Regions from separate parts of the Laedolimicola sp. genome, predicted to be linked through region 1. Evidence: a T-box and tRNA genes for the amino acid it is inferred to sense, from the RefSeq annotation. Region 1 holds a T-box; the other holds one or more tRNA genes.
What was found. A T-box is a leader RNA that pairs with one kind of tRNA and senses whether it is charged. The one in region 1 lies ahead of metG (methionine--tRNA ligase), so its partner is inferred to be a tRNA-Met.
Positions count from the first base shown of each region.

Region 2: it encodes a tRNA-Met, which carries the amino acid that the T-box ahead of metG (methionine--tRNA ligase) is inferred to sense. The anticodon was not compared.

Region 1 covers NZ_JBOKYU010000037.1:18,294-21,704, reverse strand. Annotated here, with positions in the region: gene metG (methionine--tRNA ligase) at 1-1,143, opposite strand, end outside; T-box leader at 1,203-1,482, opposite strand; gene ACTRC3_RS09130 (50S ribosomal protein L25) at 1,741-2,331, shown strand; gene ACTRC3_RS09125 (DUF885 domain-containing protein) at 2,469-3,411, shown strand, end outside.
Region 2 covers NZ_JBOKYU010000017.1:24,279-27,689, reverse strand. Annotated here, with positions in the region: gene ACTRC3_RS05870 (GNAT family N-acetyltransferase) at 1-626, opposite strand, end outside; gene ispF (2-C-methyl-D-erythritol 2,4-cyclodiphosphate synthase) at 701-1,249, opposite strand; gene ACTRC3_RS05860 (DNA-deoxyinosine glycosylase) at 1,458-1,952, opposite strand; tRNA gene ACTRC3_RS05855 (tRNA-Met) at 2,057-2,130, opposite strand; tRNA gene ACTRC3_RS05850 (tRNA-Val) at 2,136-2,208, opposite strand; gene nudC (NAD(+) diphosphatase) at 2,382-3,224, opposite strand; gene thrS (threonine--tRNA ligase) at 3,300-3,411, opposite strand, start outside.

The sequences.
Region 1 (3,411 bases):
CAGCACACCTGTGTTATTGACCACGCCGTCAAAGTACTTGTTGGACATGGATACGGTACGGTTTACCAGATTGCCCAGGGTGTTGGCCAGGTCAGAGTTCATACGCTCCACCATCAGCTCCCAGGTAATCACGCCGTCGTTGTCGAAGGGCATCTCATGCAGTACGAAGTAACGAACCGCGTCCACGCCGAACATGTCTACCAGATCGTCCGCGTAAAGCACATTTCCCTTGGACTTGCTCATCTTGCCATCGCCCTGCAGGAGCCACGGATGACCGAATACCTGCTTCGGCAGCGGCAGATCCAGCGCCATCAGGAAAATGGGCCAATAGATCGTATGGAAACGGATAATATCTTTTCCGATCAGATGCAAATCCGCCGGCCACTCCTTCTTGAACAGGTCGCTGGACTCTCCGTCGCACTCGTAGCCGATGCCGGTGATATAGTTGGTCAGCGCGTCCAGCCATACGTATACCACGTGCTTCGGGTCGAAGTCTACCGGGATGCCCCATTTGAAAGAGGTACGGGATACGCACAGATCCTGCAGACCCGGAAGCAGGAAGTTGTTCATCATCTCATTCTTTCTGGAAACCGGCTGAATGAATTCCGGATGCTTGTTGATATGGTCAATCAGACGGTCAGCGTATTTGCTCATACGGAAGAAATAAGCCTCTTCCTTGGCCGGCTGCACCTCGCGGCCACAGTCCGGACACTTGCCGTCCACCAGCTGGGACTGGGTCCAGAAGGACTCGCAGGGAGTACAGTACATACCCTCGTAAGCACCTTTGTAGATATCGCCCTGGTCATACAGCTTCTTGAAAATCTTCTGTACCTGCTTCTCATGGTAATCATCGGTGGTGCGGATGAATTTATCATAGGAAGTGTTCATCAGATCCCAGATCCGCTTAATCTCACCGGACACATTGTCCACGAATTCCTTCGGAGTAACGCCTGCCTCCTCAGCCTTCAGCTCAATCTTCTGGCCGTGCTCGTCGGTTCCGGTCTGGAAAAATACGTCGTAGCCCTGGAGTCTGCGGAAACGGGCAATGGCGTCCGCCAGTACGATCTCATAGGTGTTGCCGATGTGGGGCTTGCCGGATGTGTAGGCAATGGCCGTGGTCATGTAAAACTTTTTCTTTTCCATTTTTTACCTCTCTTTCTCTGCAAACGAAAGATCAAAAAACCCCGTCTTCCTTAAATCTTAAAGAAGACGGGGATGATTCCCGTGTTACCACTTCTGTTCGCCTGTCCCTCACGAGACAGACCTCTGCGGGTACCTGCATACCCTGACGCTGTAACGGGCGCACCCATCACGGCTTATCGCAAAACCATTTCCCATAGGAAATCCCTTTATCGAAAATAACCTTACGTTCATCCGTGCCGCTCAGAAACCATCTTCAGCTCTTTTGTCTTCATCCCTCTCAGCACCGGGAATTCTCTGTAAAAGACGCATACAGCTTACTCTTTTCTTCGTAGCGTTTGCATTTTGCTCATATAAAAGAAGCGTAACACGGCCAAAACCTTTTGTCAAGCCTGCTGACTTTTCTTCTCTTATTCGTTTAAAAATTTTCAGTTTTTTATCGAATTTCGATACTCATTTTTGTTCAAATTTACTCTTTAACTTTGAAAAATCAGTGCTATAATAATCACCGTAAATTAAATATAGAACCACTTAACAATACCTGTTTGTTACACAAAGTGGAAGGCTGCTAAGCGATTCAGATTTTGGAGGAAAAGATAAATGAATACTTTAAAAGCTGAAAAAAGAGACATGTTGACGAAAGCCAAGAAACTTAGACGTGAAGGTTATGTTACCGGCAATATCTATGGCCGCGAGATGAAGGAGTCCATTCCCCTTCAGATTACCAAGGCAGATGCAGAGCGCATCCTGAGAACCGAGGGTAAAGGTAGCCAGGTAATGCTGGAGGTTGCAGGTGAGACCTACGACGCGCTGATTAAGGAGATTGATTACGATTCCTTAAGAGGACAGCTTCTGGAAATCGATTTCCAGGCATTGGTAAGCACCGAGAAGGTTCACTCCGTAGCAGAGGTGATCCTGCTGGGCCAGGACGATGTACAGGCCGGCGTGGTACAGCAGATGCTTCAGGAAGTTACTTACAAAGCTCTGCCCGCAGATCTGGTTGACAAGATCAAGGTTGACGTCAGCCACATGAAGGTCGGCGAGACACTGAAGGTTAAGGATCTGGATATCGCCAAGAATCCTGCCATTGACCTGCATACTTCCCCGGAAGCTACCGTTGCTACCGTACTGGAGGTACACAATGCCGTAGCAGATGATGCAGACGCTGAGGATGAAACCGCAGAGGCATAATTTAGAACAGTGAAATAAATTTGGAAAGGCCGCATATCGGATGTGAAAGTTCGGTATGCGGTCTTTTTGCACGTAACAATTTCTTTTTTCCCCATTCTTCTCATAAACTACACCAAGAGTTATTCCGGTGGTTTTCCATGAAAAAATCCTTCCTCTTTGTTCTTTTTCTCTCTGCTTTTTTAACGACGGCTCTGCTTCTCTCCCGCTCCTGTCTGCCCGGTACGGACACTACTTCCGCCGATGAGGCCTTCGAAGCCTTCACCAACGGCCTCTTCCGGGAATCTGTCACCGGCAGCACGCTGACGCTTCATTATACGTTGGCTGATCCGGTGGCTTACGGGATTCGTAAGTTTCCGATTTCCTATGGCTCTTACTCGGAGGAGTCCAAAGCCCAATCAGCTGCCGCCCTGGAAAATGCATTCGCTGCCCTGTCAGAATTTCCGCGAAGCGAGCTTTCTTATGTCAACCGACTGGAATGGGACATTCTGAACACGCAGATTCCCCGGGAGCTTGCGTTGCTTCGTTTTCCATATTATGAAGAAGTGTTCAGCCCGCTGCTGGGCGTGCAGGTGCAGCTTCCAGTGCTGCTGGCGGAATATGCCTTTACTTCGGAGGAGGATGTGGATATTTATCTGCGTCTGTTGGCGAAGACGGACGCGTATTTTGAGGAATTATGCGCGTATGAAAAGGAGAAGGTCCAGGCTGGACTTTTTATGACGGATGAAAGTGTCGACGCGGTGATTGCGGGGTGTCAGGATTTTTTAGACGGCGCAGACTACCATAATTCTAACCCAAGTAATATCAATCAGAACACCTCTGAAAACATATCAGTCACCGATATTGACTCTGTTCAAAATTCCAGAGAAACTTCCGTCATACTCAATGAAAGTTCCGGGGAAATCGACGAACATTTTTTAGTAACATCCTTCTCTGAGCGCCTTACCGGACTCGTTCAGAGCACCAAGCTTTCCGACCGCCAAATTTTAAATTATGTAAACCTTAACCAGCAGATGCTCGAAGCACACGTTTTCCCTGCCTACGCCCACCTCATCGAAACCCTTTCTTCCCTGAAAGGCTCCG
Region 2 (3,411 bases), on a different contig from region 1:
AATGCCGTCTTAGTAATGCCCGGAAGTTCCTCCGCGCCAATTTTTCCCACAAATTTTGCGGCATCCACCAGACGCAGCATCATGGGCGTGGTCTCCCATTCCGGCCAGTCGATATGGCGCTTCTGATATGCTTCATCCTTTTCCACGAACAGTTCGTAGTCCTCCGCCAGTTCTTCGCTGCCCTGGGCCGCCAGGCCCTCCTCGTCATCATTTCCCATGAGACGGAAATCAAAGGGCGTGTAAATGGCTTCGTCCGCCGGCATCAGAAAGGTGAAGGGGCGACCGTCGGCGTACATATCCTGCAGGGCCTTTGTGAGCAATGCACGCATCAGTCCCTGATGGCGGCAAGTCACTTTGGTAGCCACCGCTACGATATAATCCGCCGGAACGGACGCGCCGCGGAACCGGAAGGTATAGGGATTCCGGTGCAGCATGGAGACAATGGCGCCGTCGTTTTCCGCCACAAGGATCCGGTTGTCCCGGGCCTTGATTTTGTAATAGAGCTCTGAAAACCCGTCCGCATCCTCCACAAAGACTTCCTCGTAGAGTTCCCGGGAACGTATCCGCTCGTCATCTTTCAGATATCTCACTTCCAGTTTTTGGGTTTTTAGTTCCTGCTTCTCCATAGCTTACACCTCGTCTGTATATCTGTTTTTCCAATCTGCCATGTCCGCCGCCCAAATCACCGGCATAGGCTGCTCTATTCTGCCTTCTGGCAGCCGCCACAGCCCGGGCAGCCGTTCGGAAGCTGCATCACATCTTCATAGGCGTAATTCGCCACCGGAATCAGAGCGCAGATGGCCTGAGAAGAAATGCCCTCGCCGGTGCCGGTAAAACCGAGGCCCTCTTCTGTAGTAGCCTTGATGTTAATCTGGCTTTCTTCAATCTGTAAAGCCTTCGCCACATTTGCCCGCATCTGAGGAATATGGGGCGCCATTTTCGGGCGCTGGGCGATGATGGTGGCGTCGATATTGCCCACCACGTAATTCTGCTCCTCCAGAAGCTTTCCCACATGCTCCAGAAGCCTGATACTGGAGATACCTTTATATGCCGGATCCGTGTCCGGGAAATGCTTTCCGATGTCGCCGAGGGCCGCTGCGCCCAGAAGAGCGTCCATAATCGCGTGAAGCAGCACATCTGCGTCGGAGTGTCCCAGAAGTCCTTTCTCATAGGGAATTTCCACGCCGCCCAGGATCAGCTTTCGGTCCTCCACCAGTCTGTGTACGTCATATCCCATTCCTACCCGCATTCTATACCTCTTTCTCCGGGAAATTCCGCCCGGTTTTCGTTCTTATTTTTTGGAAAATGCTGTCGCGCCTCCATGCCTGTCCAATAGTCTCCGGCAAAACAGCCTGTCTGCCGTTATTATATCTCAAATGTTTGCATAAGTATAGCCAATCCATGACAACTTGATACGATTTTTGCAATAACCGCTTTCCACTGTGCCCGCAGGCTCGCTACTGGTTTAAGCTCTCCCCTATGACCTTCCACTGCCCGATTAGATTGTCCAATGAACACGCCGCGTTGGCCGGACTGGTGGATGGCAGCCGCACCGCTGCCCGTCCCGTCTCCGGGAAAATGTATTTTTTATACAGCTTCTCCGCCGTACCGCCGTTTACATAGATCTGACGGATATCCGCTGTCTCCAATATGGGGCGGATATCATTGGGCACCACGTTCCGGATACTGCTGTCACTGGAGCCCTCGATCTCGCAGCTTGCGATCACATCCCACAGGGCAATGCCGCTCCTAAGCAGGAACTCCTTCTTCTCAAGAATTGTCCCCGGCGTCTCCTGCCCCGTCACGGCCGCCAGAACGCGCCAGAATCGATTCTGCGGGTGATTGTAGAAGAAATGCCCTTCCCGCGATTTCACCGACGGAAAGCTGCCCAGAATCAAAATTTTTGAATGTCCGTCGTAGAGCGGCGGTATCTCATGCTGCACCTGTTCCATGTCATCCTCCTGTAAACGAGATAAAATACGCTTCGCGAATTTGACTCGTTGCTCGCGTAAACAAAAGACCCAAGAACGATTTCGTTCTTGGGTCTGAATCTTAGTAGCGAGGAAGGGATTTGAACCCCCGACACTGCGGGTATGAACCGCATGCTCTAGCCAACTGAGCTACCTCGCCATAAATGGGACCTATAGGGCTCGAACCTATGACCCTCTGCTTGTAAGGCAGATGCTCTCCCAGCTGAGCTAAGATCCCATTTCGTTCTCGGTTTTGACTTGCCGTCCCAACCGACTTGGTTATTATAACCTTATAACCGAAGAAAAGTCAAGCACTTTTTTCAACTTTTTTTCATTTTCTTTTCAAAATCTCCAAAAGCCGCATAAATACTGGATTTTTTGACCTTATTTTTTTACGGGAAAGGTGTTTTTTTACACCTTCCCATTCTTGAACTGCCAGATCATCTCACTGGTCAGACTGATATTCAGGGGCTGGGGCGGCGCGTCCTCCCGCGTGAACCATTCGGCAGTGGCCAGCTCCTCGGTGTCCAGGGTGACGGTCTCGTCATCACCATCCAGATCCACGAAGAAGCCCATCAGGACTGTCTCGGAGAAGGACCAGGGCTGGCTCTTGTAGTAGCGGATATTTTTGACCTTCAGACCCACTTCCTCCATGACCTCCCGGCGGATGGTCTCCTCGATGCTCTCGCCGATCTCGGTAAATCCCGCAATCAGCGCGTAGTAGGTGATATTATCCCGGCCCGCATACTTGGACATCAGAATCTTATCTTTATGTAGAATACCCACGATGACTGCCGGAGAAATCTTCGGGTATTCCATCTGGCCGCAGTCCGGGCAGCGCATCATGCGCTCCTTTGCGTCATGCACCATGGGGCTGCCGCAGTGGCCGCAGTACTTGCGGACGTCGTACCAGTGCCAGAGCTGATAACCAGTGATGCCGGCGAAGGATAACCACTGAGGCTGTGCGTCCCGAAATCTCCGGTTACTTTCCAGCCGAAAGCCCTTGCGTTCCGGCAGGGCCAGTTCCTTTACCAGATAGAATCTCTTATCATCCACTGTGAACAGATAGATGATGTTCTCCGAAAGCTCCGTCTTCACCTCCGGAAAATCCCGGAATCTGGGAAATGCAATCTCCACCCCATCCCAGCGGGCCAGCGCGTTATGTCTCTCAAAATACATCAGATAGCTGTCTGCGTCCGGCTTCTCCGGGCAGTATTCATTGTGATAGATATGCGGCGCAATATCCTGTATCATATCGATTCTCCTTTATGAAAATTCCCCGCCGGAAGGCTTACGCCTCCGGGCGGGGGAATCTGCGTTCAAACAATTTTATGCTTCTCTGCCTTTGGTTTCAATCTCTTTTTTCACATCAGCAATGAAAGCGTCCAGCGCCTTTGCTCCCTGATCGCCTGCCTCGCGGCTTCTGACGGAAACAGTGCCC